Regions from separate parts of the Polaromonas sp. P1_F8 genome, predicted to be linked through region 1. Evidence: predicted binding sites of a transcription regulator. Region 1 holds the regulator's gene; the other holds the start of a gene.
What was found. The regulator NrdR, encoded in region 1, represses ribonucleotide reductase genes. The targets are predictions, from matches to a motif close to CACNANATNTNGTG.
Positions count from the first base shown of each region.

Region 2: a site for NrdR is predicted at 3,939-3,952, ahead of AC1D1J_RS08490 (ribonucleoside-diphosphate reductase subunit alpha). Genes of this name have one in related genera too.

Region 1 is NZ_JBFUBS010000001.1:1,068,494-1,079,811, reverse strand. It holds gene AC1D1J_RS05035 (pilus assembly protein) at 1-4,084, opposite strand, end outside; gene AC1D1J_RS05030 (pilus assembly PilX family protein) at 4,081-4,665, opposite strand; gene AC1D1J_RS05025 (PilW family protein) at 4,662-5,609, opposite strand; gene pilV (type IV pilus modification protein PilV) at 5,606-6,199, opposite strand; gene AC1D1J_RS05015 (GspH/FimT family pseudopilin) at 6,213-6,794, opposite strand; gene nrdR (transcriptional regulator NrdR) at 6,879-7,328, opposite strand; gene glyA (serine hydroxymethyltransferase) at 7,429-8,673, opposite strand; ZMP/ZTP riboswitch at 8,710-8,839, opposite strand; gene AC1D1J_RS05000 (lytic transglycosylase domain-containing protein) at 8,979-9,863, opposite strand; gene AC1D1J_RS04995 (DUF748 domain-containing protein) at 10,650-11,318, shown strand, end outside.
Region 2 is NZ_JBFUBS010000001.1:1,778,474-1,789,791, reverse strand. It holds gene AC1D1J_RS08495 (ribonucleotide-diphosphate reductase subunit beta) at 1-726, opposite strand, end outside; gene AC1D1J_RS08490 (ribonucleoside-diphosphate reductase subunit alpha) at 858-3,767, opposite strand; gene ampD (1,6-anhydro-N-acetylmuramyl-L-alanine amidase AmpD) at 4,211-4,810, opposite strand; gene AC1D1J_RS08480 (sigma-54-dependent transcriptional regulator) at 4,797-6,245, opposite strand; gene AC1D1J_RS08475 (two-component system sensor histidine kinase NtrB) at 6,251-7,966, opposite strand; gene AC1D1J_RS08470 (PP0621 family protein) at 8,232-8,474, opposite strand; gene AC1D1J_RS08465 (cytochrome C assembly family protein) at 8,471-9,271, opposite strand; gene ffh (signal recognition particle protein) at 9,374-10,732, shown strand; gene mdoH (glucans biosynthesis glucosyltransferase MdoH) at 10,874-11,318, opposite strand, start outside.

The DNA of each region.
Region 1 (11,318 bases):
CTACCGTCAGAGTGGTGGTGTTGCCGGGGCGGTCGTAAATGCCATAGACGGTGTTGGAAAAGGACACTGACATCGGGTAGTCGGTGCTTTCAAGGGATTTACCCGTTCCAAACACAATTTGGTAACCGCCGTCCGGATGAGGGAAGGGTTGAACCACCGTGGTAATCGGTTGAACCACGACGGTTGTACTGCCAGTGATTGTCGTGCTGGCCTGGTAAAGCGGCACGTTGCTGGTAGTCGCAACTTTCCAGAGTGCCGGGTTGGTATTGCTCACATCAAACTTCCAGACATTCCCCTTCAGGTCGCCGGCATAGACCACGTCGATCACGCCATCATTGTTGGTGTCGATGGCGGTCGCCATCGCGAGCCCGTTGTTGGGTCCGTCGCCTGCAGTTCCTGTAGGAATTTTGATGTAGTGGGTCCCCGCAGTCCAGGTGGTCGTGCCCGCGCTGGCTGGACCATCGGCAAAGAGAATGAACAGCGCTGCTTTGCCACTGGTGCTGTTGTAGCCGTTGCCATAAATGGCGGCCCATTTTCCGTTGGCCATATAACCCGTCTGGAATGGTTGCCCATTAGACCTTGTGGAAGGGCGGCCCACGATGTAACCCATATCAGGGTCGCCGGTCGCTTCACTGAATTCCCATTTGGCCACCGAGGTGGAGGCTTCCGTCACATTTTGCGGTTTGGTGACGTCCAGGGCGTAGACCCCCTTGCCGCCTCGACCGAATGTTCCAAAGAGATAGGTGGCCCAGGTTCCTCCGACTTTCATGTCGGCAGCCATCAAGCTTCCGTCCATATTGACGCTGCTGGTTCCCGAAGCGAGGGCGAAGTTCTTGTCGGTGATTGCCGACAGCTTGGAATACGGCGCGGTTCCAGATGTGGAATAAAGCGCGCGCGGAACATAGGCAAACAACTCGTCCCCGTTTGCGACATTGATGGCATGCAACATCCCGTCATTGGCCGCTACAAAAACCGCATTGGTAGCCGTATTCGTTGTTCTGAATGTGCTGTAACCGCCTCCATAAGCCGTATTGGTATAGCCGGCAGAGGGTGGCCCCACGTACCACGGCGTGGAGTTGACGATTGCTCCGAGTTTGGTGGTAGGCCTTTTACGTAAACCACCTGTCGTGGTTTCATTGGTATTGTCGCCCCGAAGCCAGGTCAGGCGGTTTTGCCCTATTGCCACCGTATCGACTGCCCCGGTTTGGGGATTGGTTCGCAATGCCGTTTGCTGTGCTGTGTTCAGGTTGGCCCATCTGAAGGGAATGGTTCCTGTACCGGTCAAGGAGAGTATTTTTCGTCCCGTATCCCAGTTCTGGATGGTTAGTCTTGCGCCGGCATCCCAATCTGCCGTGGTCGAAGGATTCCCGTCGCTCTGGAAGCTATACCGGAAAAACTGGCCGCTGGCGTCAGCGTCAGTGCTTGCGTTGGCGGCCTTGATGCTGTGAGTCGCCTGGAAGGCATAACCGCCTGCATCGGTTCGCGCTGGTGTGGCGGTTGGAGCAGAGCCACCGGCCTTCAGGATGGTAGCAAAGACCTGGTCCAGCGATTTTTCCAGCTGCGCCGGATCAACGGCGTAGAAGAAGTTGTCGGGGGTGCCGTCGGCGCCCGTCGATCCATCGGCTTTTTTATTGTCCCAGTGGTCGGCCGGGAGAATGGCGCCAAGGGTGTATGTCGTCGTTTTATCGCGATCAAAACCGCCGTATTTGGCGGCGTACCACAGCGGATCTTGAAGCTCTTCCCCACTGACGCCCACCATGGTGTACGACGCCGTGGTTGCGGTCTGTGCGACCCCGCAATTGTTGCAACCGCCACTGGCATTCATGTTGGCATTCCCGGGGAACCCTGGTGTGACGGTGATATTTTTCGGATCGGTGTAATCGAAACTTTCAATGCCGGAATGAAAATGGACGCCGTCTTTGCCGCTGGTGCCGCTGATGGCGTAACCAAAGCCTTGGGCGTTAACCGTTGCTTCAGCGGCAACATAAGTCTTCACGCTGATGGTTGTGCCAACGACGGAATATTCAAGAATGCCCAGAACGTCCTGGTCATAGTCGCCGCCCTGTTCGGAGTCCTCCCAGTTGATGAGGTATTTGCCGGCCGTTGGGGTCTGGGTAACGACCTTGAAATCGACCAGTGTTCCCCCGCCCTCACCATTGGTAGGGTGAATCATGCGATACGCCGGCGAGATGAAGACGAACTTTCCAGCTTGGCCTGGCACGGGGATTTTGATGCGGGGGTTGCCGGTCGCAAGGGCCACGCTGTAGGTGTCTACCCTGAAGGCACGCCTGTTGTTGGCCGGAATGGTGAAGTCGCTTCGGATAGGATTTACGTGTGCGTAGAGCGCAGCGCCGGCCATTTTGTAGCCCCCGAACTGGGTGGGTGCTTCGGGGCAGATGCCCGTTGCATTGGCGAGGGATGTGGCGCCTGAGAAAGTCAGCGCCTTGTCGCTGCAATAGCCGTTGTTGTCCGTACCATTTCGCCCAATCGGCCACATTTTCCCGGCAGCAAACAGACCTTCTGCCGCGCCGATCTGGTTGGTATAGGTGTCCACCGTGGTGGTAGACATGCCCGAAACGCTTGGTGCGCCTGTCCATTGGTCGTTGTCAAACGAAGTCACGCTCGCGTTGAAGTTCACAATATTGCTTCTGCGGCACAACCTGTCACCAAAGGCCGCTACCGTTGAAGTCGCAAAAGGGTCCGACCAGGCGGTAATGGTCAAGCCCAGGCTGTTGTCCCTGGTTGCCGGGGAAGCCACGTAGGCGGCGGTGGCCGACGCCCCCGCAAGGTACCTGAGTGACTCCAGGTACATCTCACCCAAAGGGTTGCCCCAGCTTGAGCATTGCCCGTCTATCAAGCCGGTCTGCTGGAAATTACATTTGCCGACGGTACTTTCATACGTACCGTCGGCGTAGCTGTATCCGTAAATCTTGAGCTTGTTGAGCGTGGTGACAATGCCGTTGAAGTTCTTGAACTGGCCATCGTCAATATCGACTTCATCGGTAAACGACGCCACATTTTTGCGCAGCACGCCACCCGATATGTTTTTGTCGTAACTTCCGGTCATCAACCCAAAAGCGGCCTCATTTCTTTCGCCGTATTTCTGGAGCAGGCCAACAGGTTTGTAATTTCCCAGTGGATAAAGTTTGCAGCGTGCATCTTCGTCGGAGGTGAATCCGCCGGTCAAGCCGGTTTTGCAAACTTCCACCCTGGCGGTATAGCTGCCTGCTGCATACCCGGTCCCCAGCGCCTTTGTAGCTTGGGGCGGGCTATCGCTTTGTGCATTCAGCCCTGTTAAGGCCGGGTCGTTTCCGTTCTTGCCCTTGGTGCCATCGTTTGTTGGCAACGCTTCTTTCCAGTAACACTGCCAGCGTTCGTTGGCGTTCCACAGCGAATAATTGCCATCCGCAACAAGAATGGACGGTGCAGCAGTATTGCTGAAGGAGGCATTGCACAGCGTGATTTCGGCCTTCGTAAAAGGCGTCAGTTTGTTGATGTCTGCACCCACATAGTATTTCGCGAACGCATGGGCATCTGTCGGCAAATGGGCACGCTCCAGCACCGTCAATGACGTGCCTGAAACGATCGAATCATCCGTGCTTCTGAACCCGCCGTAGAGAATCCGGCGGACCACGTCCATGCGGGTCATGGTTGCCCAGTTCATGAAATTGCCGCTCCATTCCGAGCTTCCGCCGGTGTAGTTGCAATAGCCGTCGCTGGCCACCTGCCGGGTTGGAAAAAATCGGTTGTTGGTGGTGCTGTACTGGTAGCAGCGCTGGTTGTCAAAGTAACCGTAGTACTTGTAAGCGTGTTTGTATTGGGTCTCTGGAGCACCGTCGCCGTCAAGGTCGGAATATTCGTTGTAAGCCTTGTAGAAAAGCTGATGGTCGCGCGACATGTTGAGCATGACCATGGGCGCGCCTTTTATCTCTGAAAGAAAAGGCGGCAAAGGCGTGAAGTTCACCGCATGCGTTTGCAATGCCAGCAAAGCGCTGCCCAGCAGCAGTACGAGTTTGAAACGCTCCCTGAGCCAGGTATAAACGGTTTGTTTTTTAAACCAAGATATTCCGTGAGTAGTAGTCATATAGGGAGTGCCTTAACTGCGGACTGAAGCATGATCTGGGTGGACGTGTTTGCGCCAAAACCGACGGCCGTGACGCGATAGACGGTGGAGTCGCCCAGGGGAAAGTATTCAAGTAAATAGCGCGGCTGTTGTGCCACCACAGGAAGTGCCACCGCACCCGTGTAGGTGCCGTAAGCGACGCTTGCACCGCCGGTGGCCCACTTGGTGGTGTCTTCCCACACCGGGGTCACCATGGCTTTGGAGTCACATCTGCCTAAAGGGCAAGTCGTGTCGAAGCCGTCGCCGCGGTTAATCAGTTCGGGCCGGCAGCCGGCAGCGGATGCTACGCACGCCGAGCCATCGACGCGCGTGTTTTTAATATCCAGTTCCGCGTCACGCAAAGCCGCTTCGGCTGCCTGAAAGGCCAAATTACGATCAGACTCGTTTCCTGCGATCCGCGCTGAGAAGGTCGAGCTTTGCATCGCGGTAACTCCGAGAGCGCTCAGAATTAGCAGAAAGATCATGACAATGACCAGCGATATCCCCCGTTGACTCGAGGTGCGTGGCGGCATGTCCCAACGAAAATGATGAGTGCTCTTCATGCTGATGGTGTCCTGTTTCGCAAGTTCACAATGCTTGTAAACCGTCGAAAACTCTGTGAGGGTGGAGGTGTAAAACTGTTTCCATAGCAATCAGTAACTTGCGTCGCTGTGTCGTTGCCCGACGCCTGGATGGATTTGGTCAGTACGCACACCTCTACAGCCACCACACCCTTCCAGTTATCTGCGGTGTCGAGGGCGGCGGCTGTGTTGCCGGTTTGCGCCGCATTTTTATCTATGTCGGATGCCGTCAGGTACGTTACGGCCATCTGGTGGACACCGGGGATGAGTGGCTGTGCCTGGAATGTCGCGGTGGCTCCCGCCGCCGTTGTTGGGTCCGTGACGCAGCTCAACTGTCCCATGGTGGTGGTTCCATAGGGCGTCTGGGCCGTCGTGGTGGAAATAAAGAAATACGACCTCACCTCGTAAGTCGGACTGCCACCTGCGGGAACACTTGCAACGGTGACCGGTGCATTTCCCAGGCAATCGAAACCCTGAAATTTCGCACCGGAGGTGTTGTTCGCGTCGGTATCGTAGAAGACACCAATGGAGGCGGATCGTGTGGTGCCTACCGGGGTAGAACTCAAACACGCCAGGTCTGCGGCCGATGTTGCTGCTTTAGGATTGGCCATCCCAAAATCACAGCCACGGATTTTTAAATCGCTCGGGCCTTGTGGCCCATTGGCGTTGGGGTCAATGGAAACGTATCCGGCGCTTTGAATATTTCTCGCGAGCAGGTTCAGCGCAAATCGGCCGCTTTCCTCCATTTGCGAGTTTTCGGTGACTGCGTTGAAGGCCTGCTTGGAATACAGATAGGTTGACGAGGCAACGATGGCCAGGACAAGTCCGATGACCAGACCAACCATCAACTCGATCAATGTCAAGCCCGAGTTTTGTCTCGGCCGGGAGCTCCGTAAAGCTTGAATGGGGCGCATGGTCGTGCTCATGGAATGATGTCGGTTCTAAAGCACCGGACCCCTGCAGGCACTGCTGCCGCTGCCGGGCAACAATTTCGCCAGGCGATGCCGCTGGTTGTGCTGGTACAAGCGGTGGACGATTGAAGGACGCCTGAGGCGTTAACAAACTCCTTGTCCATGTACATGGCTGTAACGATAAAGCCGGTATTGCTGGCACCCTCAAGATTGACGGCGCCTCCGGGAAGGGCTGCTTGCGCTTTTGCCAGCCACGATGCCAAGTCGTCACCGGCAATCTGCGCTGTTGTGCAGGCAGCGCCCGAGGTGCGGCAGTTATTGCTGGTGATGTTTGCCGCCTTGGCGGTTGTGTAGTTGGCCGTGTAGGTGTAGTAGTTATTGGTGGCGCCAAGAGGGTTCGCCCTGATGCGCTCGGCGATGTCGCCGGTCAGCTCGGCAATTCGGTGTATTGCCCAGGAGGATTTTTGGTAGGCCAGCGCATTCGCCTGCAAACTGGCCATACCTAACAAGCCCAGCGACAAGACCAGAATCGAGACGAGAGCCTCAATCAGTGTGGCGCCGCGCTCGTGACGATGGAATAACTGGATTTTTTGTTTCTGTTTCATGGTGAGGTCATGGTCAAAATGCATCACATTGGTTGGCGGAAAATGGGATAACCCGGACGCGTCCTGGCTTGCTTATGCAAACAGATCTTCCATACTTGAATTCGTATTCGGTGTCTGATGCCGCCACGGCGTGGATATCGAAACGGTGAGCAGTTTGCGACATACCCACCGCGCCAAACTTGATGTTTCCAACACCTGCGGGCCTGACGAAAGCAGTTTCGATCCCATTTACATCCATCGCAGGTACGGTTTTGAGCAGGATGTCACCGGCGTTTCGGGTATCGCTACCATCTACGTCCACGAACACCTGGATTTCGTATTCATTCCAGAGTTGGGAAGAGGCACAGGTATTGGCGCCGTTACTTTTTGGGCAAATGATCACCGATTGATTCCGTACAAGGGCTTCACTGCGAGCGTAGTTAATCAGCCCTACAAATCCGTTGACGTTGGAGGACAGCCGGTTGCTAACAATGAACGACCTCAGGTTTGGCAGCGCCACGGCCATTAAAACGCCCAGAACGGTCACGGTGATCAATAGTTCGATCAACGTGAAACCCTTTTGAAGGCGATCAGTGCGCAATGTGTGAAGACTCATTTACGCAGTGTAAGCAAGCCCTACAAAAAGAACGCTGCCGCCCATCGCGACCAGTGCGCCACCTGTCGGCGCCAGGGTTTTCCCTTAGCGCCGGACCTCGTCCACCAGCGTCTTGAACTCGTCAATATCCTCAAAGCTGCGGTAGACGCTCGCAAAGCGGACATAAGCGACCTTGTCGAGCTTGCGGAGTTCACGCATGACGAGCTCGCCGATGCGGTTGGACGGCACTTCGCGCAGCCCCAGGCTCAGGAGCTTTTCCTCGATGCGTTCAACCGCCGAATCGACCTGCTCGGTGCTGACGGGCCGCTTGCGCAGCGCCAGGTTCAGGGACGCCAGGACTTTGCTGCGCTTGTACTCGATGCGCCTGCCGTCCTTCTTGACGATGGACGGGAAGGTGACATCGGGCCGCTCATAGGTTGTGAAGCGCTTTTCACACGCACCGCACTGGCGGCGGCGGCGTATGAATTCGGCGTCTTCGCCCACCCGCGTTTCCACGACCTGGGTTTCAAGGTGGCCGCAGAACGGGCATTTCATGAGAGGTAGCCCGAATTTGAAGGTATAAATTGGCCTCCAGCCCAATCAGGACGAGCGCAAGCAGCTATCAAAATCATAGTGCCTGCGCTGTCCGTCATGATCAGCGGTAGACCGGGAAACGGCTGGTCAGGGCGTGGACCTTGGCACGGACCGCTTCAATGTTGGCCGCGTCGCGCGGGTTGTCCAGCACGTCGGCGATCAGGTTGGCCGTGGCGCGGGCTTCTTCGTCCTTGAAGCCGCGGGTCGTCATGGCCGGGGTGCCGATGCGCACGCCGCTGGTGACCATCGGCTTTTCAGGGTCGTTCGGGATGGCGTTCTTGTTGATCGTCATGTGGGCGCTGCCCAGCACGGCTTCGGCTTCCTTGCCGGTGATGCCCTTGGCGCGCAGGTCAACCAGCATGACGTGGCTTTCAGTACGGCCGCTGACGATACGCAGGCCGCGCTGCGTCAGGGTGTCGGCCACGATCTGCGCGTTTTTCACGACCTGCTGCTGGTAAGCCTTGAACTCGGGCGCCATGGCTTCCTTGAAGGCCACGGCCTTGGCTGCGATCACGTGCATCAGCGGGCCGCCCTGCAGGCCTGGGAAGATGGCGCTATTGATGGCTTTTTCGTGCTCGGCCTTCATCAGGATGATGCCGCCGCGCGGGCCGCGCAGGCTCTTGTGTGTGGTCGACGTCACGATGTCGGCGTGCGGCACCGGGTTGGGATACACGCCCGCAGCCACCAGGCCGGCGTAGTGGGCGATGTCGACCATGAAGATCGCGCCGACGGCCTTGGCCACCTTGGCGAAGCGCTCGAAGTCGATGCGCAGGCTGTAAGCCGACGCGCCCGCGATGATCAGCTTGGGCTTGGTCTCGTGAGCCTTGCGCTCCATTGCGTCGTAGTCGATCTCTTCCTTGTCGTTGAGGCCGTAAGAGACGACGTTGAACCACTTGCCGCTCATATTCAGGGCCATGCCGTGCGTCAGGTGGCCGCCTTCGGCCAGGCTCATGCCCATGATGGTGTCGCCGGGCTTGAGGAAAGCCAGGAACACGGCCTCATTGGCTGAAGCACCGCAATGCGGCTGCACGTTGGCGGCCTCGGCGCCGAAGATGGCCTTGATGCGGTCGATGGCCAGCTGCTCCGCCACGTCAACGTGCTCGCAGCCGCCGTAGTAGCGGCGGCCGGGGTAGCCTTCGGCGTATTTGTTGGTGAGCTGCGAGCCCTGCGCGGCCATGACGGCGGGCGAGGCGTAGTTTTCGCTGGCAATCAGCTCGATGTGGTGTTCTTGCCGGGCATTTTCAGCCTGGATGGCGGCGAAGATTTCGGGATCGGTTTGTTCGACCAGGATGTTGCGGTGGTACATGGCAGTCCTTAAAGACGTGGTCCCTGCTATTGAAACAAGGGCTGCCCAGGCGAACGGCTGAACGCTTCGGCCCAACGGCTTTCAGCGGTGCGCTTCCCAGTGGTGTCCCACGTCAGCTCCAATGGTTGCGAAAACCTTGAGCCTATCGCCAGTCGCGCACCTCGCTAGTGTAACTGAGCGCGCCCAAAACCTGCCGCCTCCGGGGTTCTTCACCTGCAGCCCGAAAAGCAAAAAGCCGGGGCGCTGGCAGCGGCCCGGCTTTTTGGCAGTGCATGGGGTGAAAAGGCCCCCACAAAGCGGCCGAATCAGGACTGGTTCAGCAGCGCCACCTTGTCAGGCGTCTTGCCTTCAGCGTCGGGTGTGGCCGGCAGGGAGGCCGGTACCGGGCGCGACGTGCCACCGGGTGTGGTGAAGAAAGGCGAGGGCGCACCGCGCTTGGAGGCAGACGCCACCACGGCCAGCAGGCGGGCATGTTCGCCCATCACCTTGCCGGCGTACCCGCCGTCGTCGTCCATGTTGGCTGCGCCCACATAGTATTTGAGGCCGCCCTCGACAGAGCCGGCGCGGGCGATGCATTCCTGCAGCACCTTGACGCCTACGCGCAGGTTGGTCACCGGGTCAAACGCCGCCAGCTTGCCGCCGAAGTTGTCGTACTTGTCGTGGTGCACCTTGGTCATGACCTGCATCAGGCCCTGGGCGCCGACCGGGCTCTGCGCAAACGGGTTGAAACCGGACTCGATCGCCATGATGGCCAGGATCAGGGTGGGGTCGAGCTTGGCTTTCTGGCCGATCTCGAAGGCCTCGGCCACCAGCACGCTCAGCGGCTCGGGCGCGACGCCGTACTTCTTGCTCAGCCAATAGGCCACTGCCGCCTGTTGGGCGGGCAGGTCTTTCGGGTTGGACGCCGTGGCGCGCTCAATGGCGGCCGGCTCGGTAAAACCGATGGCAGCCTCCTGGCGCTGCTGCAGCCAGGTCATGAGCTTGAATTCACCGGCCTGACGCAAGTCGGGCCGGGCTGTCAGGGTGATCACCGCAAACACGACCGCCAGGCCCAGAAGGGCGAAGCTGTTGTGGGTAATCTCGAAAAAGCCTTGGGAGATGTCGTCAACAATGTTTGAAACACTGCTTCGCACATTCTTGATGTGTGCGTTGACATTCAGGTTAAGGCCGAATTGTCCTAGCGCTGTCATAGCACTCCTTTCTACGCTTGCAGGCCCTTTGGGGGCCAGGCAGGCTTTGATTGGGTCGCCATCAAACCAAGGCAAGCCTTGTGGGTGTTGACCCTTGTTTGACGTTGCCGGCTTCTTTGAGGAATAGGGCAGCGGGTTCGGGTTGTCCCTAGGATTCGTGGGACTGGCGGGATTCTATGGGGTTGGTTAATAACCTGTCAATAATAACAAATCAATTCTTTATATCAAAAAGTCAAATAAAAACCTTGATTTCCGGCAAAACCGGCCTGAATCAAGGTGTTTACGGGCTTTATTTGAGATGGAGCTCTAAGTTAAGTTTTGCCTCTAAAAAGCGCGATCAGCCTTTCGCGGCTGCGGTTGTAGGCCGTTTTCCATGTTGCATGTAGTCGCCGGATCGGCGCCTGCGGCCGGCCTGGGTTGCCTGGGAGCACACAAAAAGGCAGCGGCAATCACATCCTGCGCTGTGATTGAAAAGATGGTCTTGCTTGCGGGACGGCAGGGGTTTAACCTGCAATTGCGTGTTCACTCACGCATCAACCGGGTAACCAACCCCGGAAAATCTGGAAGCAATCACTTGCTTTCATCGCACTGGAGACGATAACTCTCTTCTTTGCGGAACCCCGACGGCATGAGCATAAACGCCCGCCGTCAACCCCGGTCGGTCTAACTGCCCGGGGTTTTTTCTTTTGAGGCGCCGCTTTTCACAGGCTTCAATGCCCTTCGATTGACCGTCTTTTTCAAATAAATCATTGACCTGGCGGCCCCGGCGCTAAAAACTCGACGGCTATGGCAATCAAAGATTTGAAGAAAAAATGGCAGGAATTCAACTGGCGCGAGACCAATTGGCGGGAAATCGGCAAAACCCTGCCGGCACGGGCGGCCGCTGTGGGCCGGTCGCCGCTCTGGCAGCGTCGCGCGGCCTGGGCGGTGGGCAGCTTGGTGGTGTTGTGGGTGGTGGCCTATGCGGCCGTGCCGCCCATCCTCAAATCGCAGCTGGAGAAGATCGCCTCTGAAAAGCTGGGCCGGCAGGTCACTGTGGGCGAGGTCGACTTCAAGCCCTGGTCGCTCGAACTGACTCTTCGCGACCTGGCCGTCGCCCGTGCCGGCCCTGTGGGTGGCGCTTCGGCAGCTTCTCCCCAGGCAACGCCCCAGTTTTCCGTCAAGCGCCTATATATAGATGCAGAGCTGGAGTCCCTGCTTCGCCTCGCCCCAGTGGCCGACGCTGTTCAGGTGGACGAACCCATCGCGTTTCTTACCCATCAAGGTGAGGGTCGTTACGACATCGACGACATCCTGGAGCGCTTCAAAACACCCGCAGATGCCCCTGCCGGCGACCCGCCGAAGTTCGCGGTCTACAACATCGTCGTCAGCGGCGGGCGCATGGACTTCACCGACCAGTCCGTCGGCAAGACCCATGAACTGCGGGAGCTGGGCCTGTCGGTGCCTTTCCTGAGC
Region 2 (11,318 bases), 710 kb from region 1:
CTTGAGCAGGGTCTGGTCAGCTTCGGTGGTACCGGTCTTGAAGTGGGGGTCGGAGATCACTTCAATGAAAGGAATCAGGAACTGGTCCTTGTCCTTGATCGATTGCACTTCGTTATAGGCGTTGAAGATTTCGGCTTCGTCCAGGCCCAGCGATTCAGTGATGTACTGGTAGGCATGGGTGTGGATGGCCTCTTCAAAAGCCTGGCGCAGCAGGAACTGGCGGCATTCGGGCGCCGTGATATGGCGGTAGGTGCCCAGCACGATGTTGTTGGCGGCCAGCGAGTCGGCGGTCACGAAGAAACCCAGATTGCGCTTGACCAGACGGCGTTCGTCTTCGGTCAGGCCATTCGGGTCTTTCCAGAGCGCGATGTCGCGCGTCATGTTCACTTCCTGCGGCATCCAGTGGTTGGCGCAGGTGGCGAGGTATTTTTCCCAGGCCCACTTGTATTTGAACGGCACCAGCTGGTTGACGTCGGTCTGGCCATTGATGATGCGTTTGTCGGAGGCCTTGACGCGTTGTGCCTTGGCGGGTGCGGCGGCAGACGTAGAAGGTGCTGCAGCTTGCACAGGTGCGAACGCGCCGTCGTTGAGCATGCGCACTTGCGCCTGGGGCTGCTCGGCAGTATTCAAAGAAAGAGGCGGAAGTTCCATCGAGCGGCCTTCAGGCAAGCCGCTGTTGTGAGATGTTTGCAAAGATGGTTTGACTTCTTCGTCCCAGGTCAACATAGAGGTTTCCAATACTTTGGGATTATGAAAGCAGCGATACAAAATGAAAAGTGTTCATTCACATCGCTACAAAATTGTGTTGCTCAATTACATCGAATCGTGCGATGAAGCTCAGCACACGATTCGTTTTTTTATTGGCAGGCCTCGCAACCGGGGTCATCGATTGCGCAGAACTTGATGTCGGTCGCGGGCGATGCACTCATCTGTGCCTGAGCTGCAGCGGCTGCTGCTTCAAGCGCGCTCATGCCGCCGCCCGAGGTGGCCGTGCCGGAAGAAACCGAGTTCATTTTTCCGGCCGTCACAGTCGACTTCTCGGCATGCGTAGCGCTTTGCGTGCGCAGGTAGTAAGTCGTCTTGAGGCCGCGCAACCAAGCCAGTTTGTAGGTGTCGTCGAGCTTTTTGCCCGACGCGCCCGCCATATAGATATTGAGCGACTGTGCCTGGTCAATCCACTTCTGGCGGCGCGCTGCCGCTTCGACAATCCAGGAAGTTTCAATCTCAAACGCCGTGGCGTAGAGCGCCTTGACGTCCTGCGGCACGCGATCGATCGGACGCAGGGAGCCGTCAAAGTGCTTCAGATCCACCACCATCACGTCATCCCACAGGCCCAAGCGCTTCAGGTCTCGGACCAGGTAATGGTTGATGACGGTGAATTCACCCGACAGGTTGGACTTGACCGACAGGTTGCCAAAGCAGGGTTCGATACAGGCATCCACCCCAATGATGTTGGAGATGGTGGCTGTGGGCGCAATGGCCACGCAGTTGGAATTGCGCATGCCGTCTTTGGCAATCTTCTTGCGCAAAGCGTCCCAGTCAAGGCTGGCGAAGCGGTCGACTTCCACATAGCCGCCGCGCTGCTCGGCCAGCATGTCCAGCGTATCCAGCGGCAGGATGCCCTTGTCCCAGAGCGAACCTTTGTACGTGGCATATTTACCGCGCTCTTTGGCCAGTTCGGTTGACGCCCAGTAAGCGTGGTAGCAGACGGCTTCCATGGACTTGTCGGCGAACTCGACGGCTTCCTGGGAAGCATAGGGAACACGCAGTTCATACAGGCAGTCCTGGAAACCCATGATGCCCAGGCCCACGGGGCGATGGCGCATGTTGGAATCACGGGCCTTTTTGACGGCGTAGTAGTTGATGTCGATCACGTTGTCCAGCATGCGCATGGCCGTGGTGATGGTCTTTTTGAGTTTTTCGTGGTCGACCGCGCCGTCCTTCAGGTGCTGGACGAGGTTGACTGAGCCGAGGTTGCAGACGGCGGTTTCGGTGTCGCTGGTGTTGAGCGTGATCTCGGTGCACAGGTTGGACGAGTGCACGACGCCGGTGTGCTGCTGCGGCGAGCGCACGTTGCAGGCATCCTTGAACGTGATCCAGGGGTGGCCGGTTTCAAACAGCATCGACAGCATCTTGCGCCACATGTCGGTGGCCTGCAGCTTGCGGGATGGCTTGATTTCGCCGCGCTCGGCCTTGGCTTCGTAGGCGGTGTAGATTTTTTCGAAATCCTTGCCGAACTTGTCGTGCAGGTCGGGCGTGTCGGACGGTGAGAACAGCGTCCAGCTGCCCTTTTCCATCACGCGACGCATGAAGAGATCGGGAATCCAGTTGGCGGTGTTCATGTCGTGCGTACGGCGGCGGTCGTCGCCGGTGTTCTTGCGCAGTTCCAGGAACTCTTCAATATCCAGGTGCCATGTTTCCAGGTAGGCGCAGACGGCGCCCTTGCGCTTGCCGCCCTGGTTGACCGCCACGGCGGTGTCGTTGACGACTTTGAGGAAAGGCACGACGCCTTGCGATTCGCCGTTGGTGCCCTTGATATGGGCGCCCAGGGCGCGCACAGGCGTCCAGTCATTGCCCAGGCCGCCGGCAAATTTGGACAGCAGCGCGTTTTCCTTGATGGCGTCGTAAATGCCGCCCAGGTCGTCGGCGACGGTCGTCAGGTAGCACGACGACAGCTGCGAGCGCAGCGTGCCGGCATTGAACAGGGTGGGCGTGCTCGACATGAAGTCGAAGGACGAGAGGATTTCATAGAACTCGATCGCGCGTTCTTCGCGGTTGATCTCGTTGAGCGACAGGCCCATGGCCACCCGCATGAAGAAAGCCTGTGGTAGCTCGATGCGCTGTTTGCGCACGTGCAGGAAGTAGCGGTCAAACAGGGTTTGCAGGCCGAGGTAGTCGAATTTCAGGTCGCGTTCGGGCTTGAGCGCGGCGCCCAGGCGGGCCAGGTCGAACTGCTGGAGCTTTTCGTCGAGCAGCTCGTTTTGTACGCCCTTGGCGATGAACTGCGGGAAATACTCGGCGTAGCGAATCGCCATGTCTTCCTGACTGACTTCTTCACCCAGCACTTCGCGGCGGATGGTGTGCATCAGCAGGCGTGCGGTGGCGTAGGTGTAGTCAGGGTCTTTCTCGATCAGGGTGCGCGCTGCCAGGATGGACGCCTTGTAGACTTCATCAATGGGCACACCGTCATAGAGGTTGCGCATGGTCTCGGCAACGATGGGGTCGGGCTTGATATCTGCGCCCAGGTTGGCGCAAGACGCTTCAATCAGAGCCTGCAGGTTGCGGATGTCCAGCGCGACGCGGTTGCCGCGGTCGGTCACATGGATCAGGGGCGCCGCAGGTGCATGGGTTTGCGGCTGGCGTGCGCGCTCTTGCGTGCGCTTCTCGCGGTACAGCACGTAAGCGCGGGCGATTTCATGGTGGCCGCCGCGCATCAGGCCCAGCTCGACCTGATCCTGAACGTCTTCTATATGAAAGGTTCCGCCGCCTGGGCGCGAACGCATCAGGGCGCGGATGACCGCCTGGGTCAGGCCGTCAACGGTTTCGCGGACGCTGGCCGAAGCCGCACCCTGCGTGCCATGCACGGCCAGGAAAGCCTTCATCATGGCCACGGCGATCTTGTTGGGTTCGAACGGCACCACGCCGCCATTGCGGCGGATGATCTGGTAATGGGCGAGCGGGTTGCTTTGCGCGTTGGTATCGCCGGTTGCCGGGTTGCTTGCCAGAACGCTCGACGTGACGGGCACCGCGTGTTGTGCAGTTTGCATGACTTCCTCTTTGCTTTGTTTTATGGGTGGTTTGATGTGCTGTTCGGGGTCTCTGGATATATTGAGGTATTGCACAGGCCTATCAACCTGCTCCTTCATTTCCTGACCCGAATTACATCAAACTGAATTAGGGCTTAGACACTATACCTAGGGTATGGAGGGAATACAAGCCACTACAGGTAGTGTATCGCTGACTGAATGCACCGTTACGTTTTGTGGCTTTTTAGGCCCCATTCCAGACGCCTCGATCAGTGCTTGATGGCGGCCCGCTCAACCTCGCGGAAAGCCTGATGCCATCAGGCTTGCGAAGCTGATGCAACGTTGTGGCACGGTCATTCGCGGGCTTTGGGTTGGGAGCGCCGGTCACTGCGGGCGCGGTAAAAATAACCAGAAATTTCAACCGCAAGGCGCACCGCAATGGTGAGTGCGTGCAGGTGCACCAGTCACATGATTTCGGGAAAACACCTAGCCGGTGACGACAGCGAGTTTTGCAGCAGAGGCCAGTTGAAGCCAGTGCCTGGGTCCTGCTTGCGGCCGGGTGCAATGTGCTCGTGCCCGGCGATGTGCTCAATGGGATAGCGCTGCAGAAGCGAGGCGCACAGCCCGGTCAGGGTTTCATACTGGGATGCTTCAAAGGTATCTCCCTCAAGGCCTTCCAGCTCGATGCCGATGGAATCGTCGTTGCAGTTGGTGCGCCCGCGGTAGCTGGATTCCCCGGCATGCCAGGCGCGGTCGTCACAGCTCACAAACTGCCACAATGCGCCGGTTCGGGCGATAAAAAAATGCGATGAAACCTGCAGGCCGCGAATGCCCTGAAAGTAAGCGTGTGCCTCCCAGTCGAGCTGGTTGGTGAAAAGGCGCTGCACGTTGTCATTGCCGAACTCACCTGGCGGCAGGCTGATGGAGTGGATGACGATCAGGTCAATCTGCGCATCGGGGGGGCGTGGACCAAAGTTGGGCGAAGCCAGTGGGCGTGCATAGCGGTACCAGCCGTTTTGCCACAAAGGCCGGGGAAGGGCATTGGGGCTTTCAGGCGGGGTCATCGGCAGGGTCAAGTCCGTCGGCCAGGTCGTCATTGCCCGGCGTGGTGATATTCAGGCGTGCAATGCGGTAGCGGATCTGCCGCAGGCTCAAACCCAGCCTCGCGGCGGCAGCGGTACGATTGAAGCCGGTCTCCAGCAAAACCTTGGTCAGGATGTTTCGCTCCTGCCCGTCCAGATAATCCTGCAGGTTTTCCGGGACGGTGACATGTTCTTCGGCCGGCGCATCAAAATGCAGCGCGCTTCCTTCGCCGAGCGCCACGGCCCGGTGCAGGATGTTTTCCAGCTCCCTGACATTGCCGTTAAATGGCCTGGACTGCAACTGCTCCATCACGGCGTCGGTCAACTCGGGCATCTTGAACCCGGACTCCTGGCAGATTCTTGACAGCAGGGCAGTGCAGAGTGCTGGCAAATCTTCCCTGCGTTCGCGCAGGGCCGGCACGGCAATTTCAATCACGTTGAGCCGGTAATAAAGATCCTGGCGGAATGTCCCTTCCTGGGCTTCCGCTGCCAGGTTTTTGTGCGTTGCGCTGACGATGCGCACGTCAACGGTGTCCTCCTGCGGCGAACCCAGCGGCCTGACGGTGCGTTCCTGGATGGCGCGCAGAAGTTTGGATTGCATGGCCAGCGGCAGGTCGCCGATTTCATCGAGAAACAGGGTTCCGCCCTTGGCCGCCTGGAAGTAGCCTTGCCGGTCCTGCGCCGATCCGGTATAGGCGCCCTTACGTGCGCCGAAAAACTCCGCTTCGAGGAGATTCTCGGGTATGGCGCTGCAATTGACGGCGACAAAAGGCCCTGCCGCGCGGTGGCTGCAACCGTGTACGGCTCGTGCCACCAGTTCCTTGCCGGTGCCCGACTCTCCCTGGATGAGGACGGGCGCCATGCTCCCCGCCACCTTGACGATGCGCGACTTGACGGCGCGCATGACGGCAGACTCACCCACCAGCTTTTGCAGAATCTGGGTGCCGTCCCCATTTTTTTTCTGGGCGGAGGGGGTGGTGCCGTGTTCCGGTGCGCTTCGATCGCTTTTGACCTGTTGCGCCGGCTGTTTGGCACCCTGCACAGCCGATGCCACGACACTGCGGAATTGCTTGAGGTCGACCGGTTTCGTGAGGTAGTCAAACGCGCCGGCCTTGAGTGCTTCCACCGCATTTTCGGCCGAGCCGTGGGCCGTAATCACCACGCATCGTTCGGGCCGTTGCTGGTCGATCATGTCTCGCAGTAATTCGAGGCCAAGGCCATCTGGCAGGCGCATATCGGTGATCACAGCATCGAAGTGATGCGCCTTGAGCTGCTCCCGGGCCTGCAGCAGGTCACCGGCTGCCTCCACCCGATACCCTTCCCTGAGCAGCGTCAGTTCATACAGGGTGCGCAAATCCGGTTCATCGTCAATGACGAGGATACGTGCCTGCTGGGGAACGGGAATGGGGGGGCTCATGGTTTTCAGGTTGGCATTGTGGCAAAAGAAGCCGCAGGCAAGGTCATAGACGGACTGGAGGGTGCGAATATGACAAAAAATTCGTTTCCCTCAATGCCGCTTCGCTGCACGCGCTGGTAGCCGATCAGGGCGCCATAGCGTTCGCACAATTCACGGCAAATGTACAGGCCCAGCCCGCTGGAGCGGCTTTCAGAGGAGAAAAATGGTTCGAACAAGTGTGTCTGCACGGTTTGCTCCATGGGTTGGCCATCGCTCCATACGGACAAACGGGCCTGCCCGGGCGTAACGAGCTGGGTGGAGACTTCAATGGCCTGCGAAGATGTGCTGGCATAACGCAGGGCGTTGTCCAGCAGATTGACCATGAGGCGGCGCAAATGCTCGGGCTCAAAGCACACAACGGCGTTACCCGAATCTGCCGTGATCTTCATGCGTCGGGACGCTTCAGTCTGCCCTGCCCAGTCCGTGGCAATCTTGTGGGCGGTTTCGTCCAGTGCCAGGGTGGTGGTTTGCGGCGAGGGCAGATGTGCCTGGGCACGTGAGATGTTCAGTACCTCATCGACGATTTTGGCGAGACGTTGTGCATTTTGCCGGATCATGCCGGTGAGCTGGCGGTGCGGCTCGTCCTGCAGGTCTTCTTCCAGCAAGGCATTGGCTTGGGAGATTGCCGCCAGTGGATTTCTGATTTCGTGTGCCACCGCGGCCGACATGCGTCCCATGGCGGCCATCTTCTCGGTCCTCACGCGGGCTTCCATTTCACGCAGGTCTTCCAGGAACATCACACAAAGGCTTTCGTGGGTGCCGTTTTTTGATGCGGCAAGGCGTGTGCGTACATGAAGGCGCCGGGTATTACTGCCTGGGTATCCAAGGCTGATGTCCGCTTCCTGGGGGGTTTGCGTGCTGAACGTGCTATGCATCAATTCGGCCAGGGGCAGCCAGGCCGCTTCCATGACGAGGATGAAAGGCGCGCTGCGAACCGAGCCCCGGGCTCCCAGCAGGCGCCTGGACGCCGGATTGGCCGATCGGACGATGCCGTTGATATCGACCACCAGCACGCCGTCGGCCAATGTTTCAATGACCAGCTCGTTCACCTGCGTCTGCATGCGCGCGGCGGACTGGCTGCGTTTTGCCAATTGTTCTTCACGGGCAAGCCGCAACGCCAGGTGGTTCGCAAGCAGTGCGACCAGGAAAAAACCGGAACCGCTCAAGCCCGACTGAAGGAATCGCGCATTGAAATCGCCCAGCACCTGGAGTGAGCTCCACCACGCGTCGGCAAGCAGCAGCAGCGTCACGGTGGCAGCGGTTCCGAAGGCCAGCAAAATCGGCCCGAGGATGGAAGCGAGGAGCACCGGCAAGGCAAACAGGGGCGTGTAATTGATGCCGCTCGATTGCAGGACATTGAGTGTTGAGAACGTGATGACGTCCACGCCGATGGTCAATACCCACTGTGCGTCAAAGGTGCTGCCCGGCGGCCGCGGCTTGGCCCAAACTCGCACGGCCAGCGTGGCGCACAGGTAGGCTATGCAGACCGCAATGGACCAGTGGTTGGTGATGTTGCCCAATGCGTAGATAACCGCCTGCAGGATGACGAGTACCGCGGCGATGGCAACGCGTGCCGTCATGAAGACACGCCACAGACGGCCGAAGGAACCCAGTTCGGGCACGGCCTCCCACACGCCTGATGCCTTGCCCCCCGTTTCAAACCAGTGGGATGGCGTGCTCATTGGGGCCTGCTAACACTATGTTTGCAAGATGCGTTGCGCTCAAAAAGGCCTTGAGCAAGGCGCAAAACGCAGGCGGGGTAGACCCCGTCAAGGCTTTGCAACGCCGCGCAAGGCCTTTTTGAGCGCAACCCGGAGGGAATGGGGTGAAAACGGCGCCACTCGGCGTTGCGCTCCTCACCCAGACTCCCGGTCTGGGATTCGTCGCGCGCCTTGATTGGCGCCGTTTTCACCCCATTCGCATTTGTAAACATAGTGTTAGCAGGCCCTAGTCTCCTGCCTGGCGGCGATGCGCGTCACTGCAATAAATGCCCTTGTCGCCTATCAGTGCGTCGGATTTCGGCAAATGCACGCGACAGATATCGCATGCGACCATCTCCGCGACGGCAGTTTCGCGGCCCGGCGCCTGTGGGGGACGGGTGGCCGCGGCGTCTTTTCTTTCCGCATCACGGTTGTGGCGCCAGAGCCAGAAAACCACCAGCACGAGTGCCATGACCAGAAAGTATTTCATGCCCGCCTCAGAATGACTTCAAGTACAAAGCGCGAACCGGCGTAGCCCAGCAACAGCAGGCCGGAGCCCAGGTACAACACACGGACGGCCTTGCGGCCACGCCATCCGAGGCGCGCCCGGCCGATCAGCAGGCCGGCAAACGTCAGCCAGGCCAGTACTGAAAACACGGTTTTATGGTTCCATTTCCAGGCCAGGCCGGGCCCGTAGAGTGTTTCGGCGAACAGCCAGCCTACAAACAGCGTGGCCGACAGCAATACAAAGCCGGCCTCCACGAAGCGGAAGGTGAGCCGCTCCAGCGTCAACAGCGGCACACCCGCATCGGTTTGTGCGGCCAGCCGGATGGAGCGCTCGGAGCGCGTCATCAGCCAGCCGTGCACCACTGCGGCGGCAAACAGCCCATAAGACGCAATGCCCAGGGCCCAGTGCAACGGCAGCCAGGGGGATGCGATGGCGTGGTAGGTGGTACCGGGGAAAATGACCGTCAGGATGACAGCTGCGCTGCCCAGCCCTGCCAACGCCCAGTGGGCCTGGAGTTGTGGAAACAGGCGGCTTTCGATGGCGTAAACGGTCAGCACCAGCCAGACTGTCATGGACAGCGCCGGTGCAAAGCCGAAACGCGGGGGCTCTCCCAGCAGGCCATCGGCCAGCGCCAGCACGTGCAACAGCCAGGCCGCCAGCAGCAGGCCGCGGATGGCGGCGGGGCCGAGGCGCGGGGAGCCTAGTGCCAATGCAGCGTAGGCGACGGCAGCACCGGCTGCCGCTGCAAGACCCCACCAGTCGCTCAAAGCTAAAATCATGGCTAGAGTTTAGCCTTTACTGCCTCTTTTCCCCCTTTCTGGCAGCCTTCCGCTACAGCCTTTCTTTTCCACCTAACTGCGCCGCGTTCGTGGCGCCTTCCCATGGCCTCAGCTCTTACCGACAAGTTATCCCGCCTCGTCAAGGAAATGCGAGGCCAGGCCCGCATCACCGAATCCAATGTGCAGGACATGCTGCGCGAGGTACGCATGGCCTTGCTCGAGGCCGACGTTGCGCTGCCGGTGGTGCGCGACTTCATTGCCCGGGTCAAGGAAAAAGCGCTGGGCCAGGAAGTGATGGGTTCGCTGTCGCCGGGCCAGGCGCTGGTGGGCATTGTCAACAAGGAACTCGCCGCCACCATGGGCGAGGGCGTAAGCGACATCAACCTGGCGGCCCAGCCGCCGGCGGTCATCCTGATGGCCGGCCTGCAGGGCGCGGGTAAAACCACCACCACTGCCAAGCTGGCCAAGCACCTGATTGAAAAGCGCAAGAAAAAGGTGCTGACTGTCTCGGGCGACGTCTACCGCCCTGCTGCCATTGAACAGCTCAAGACGGTTACCAAACAGGCCGGCGCCGAATGGTTCCCCAGCACACCGGACCAGAAACCGGCCGACATCGCGCGAGCCGCCATTGACTACGCCCGCAAGCACTTTTTTGATGTGCTGCTGGTCGACACGGCCGGTCGCCTGGCCATTGACGAGGCCCTGATGGCCGAAATCAAGGAGCTGCATGCGATCCTGAACCCGGTTGAAACGCTGTTCGTGGTCGACGCAATGCAGGGTCAGGATGCGGTCAACACCGCCAAGGCCTTCAAGGAAGCCCTGCCGCTCACCGGCATCATCCTGACCAAGACCGACGGCGATTCACGGGGCGGTGCGGCGCTCAGCGTGCGCCAGATCACCGGCGCCCCCATCAAATTCTCCGGTACCAGCGAGAAAATCGACGGCCTGGAGGTGTTCGACGCCGAGCGCCACGCCGGCCGCATCCTCGGCATGGGCGATATTCTGGCGCTGGTCGAGCAGGTGGCCGCCGGGGTGGACATGGCCTCTGCCCAGAAGCTCGCCGCCAAGATCAAGTCCGGCGACGGCTTTGACCTCAACGACTTCCTGAGCCAGTTGCAGCAAATGAAGAACATGGGCGGGCTCTCCAGCCTTCTGGAAAAGCTGCCCGCGCAAATGGCGGCCAAGGCCGGCCAGGTCGACATGGACAAGGCTGAAAAAGACATCAAGCGCAAGGAAGGCATCATCCAGAGCATGACGCCGCTGGAGCGCCGAAAGCCCGAACTCATCAAGGCGACCCGCAAGCGCCGTATTGCCGCCGGCTCCGGCGTGCATGTTCAGGAAGTCAACCGCCTGCTCAATGAATTCGAGCAGATGCAGGGCATGATGAAGAAGATGAAGGGCAGCGGGATGATGAAAATGATGAAACGCATGGGCGGCATGAAAGGCATGCCCAAGTTTTGATCAATTCGCTGTTTAAGGGAAAATGGCTGCAGCCCAATAAGGACGGGCGCAACCAGCTCCTGAATTAATAGCGTCCACCTGTCATGAAAAAAGCCGCTCCAAGCGGCTTTTTTCATGGGTTGCCCGGAAGTCGGGCCATTTTCAGGCCGCCTTCAGCCGTGGCTTGGCCAGCCGGCTTGCATGCAGCCAGGCGCGTCGCAGCACTGCCGGCGAACGGGTCTCTTCCGGGATCAGCAGGTAGTTCTGCGCACGCAGGGCCGTGCCCACGCCGACCTTGCTGGTGAGCACCGTCATCGGGATCGCCAGCAGCAGCGGCAGGCCGACCGGGATCAGCCAGATCAAAGCCCGTGCATCGATCACGGCAATGCCGACAGCCAGCAGCGCAATCACGCCGGACATGGGCGCCAGCTGCGCCAGCGCATGGCGCCAGGGCACAGCGGCCGCTTCGCGCGGGGGCGATTTCCATTCAAGCTTCAGGCCGGTGAGGGCCACCACCACAAACAGCGAATGCGCGAGCATGCGGATGGGGGCCTGCAGCAGTGCGATCAGGGTTTCCAGCAAAGCACTGCGCAGCAGGGCGACGGTG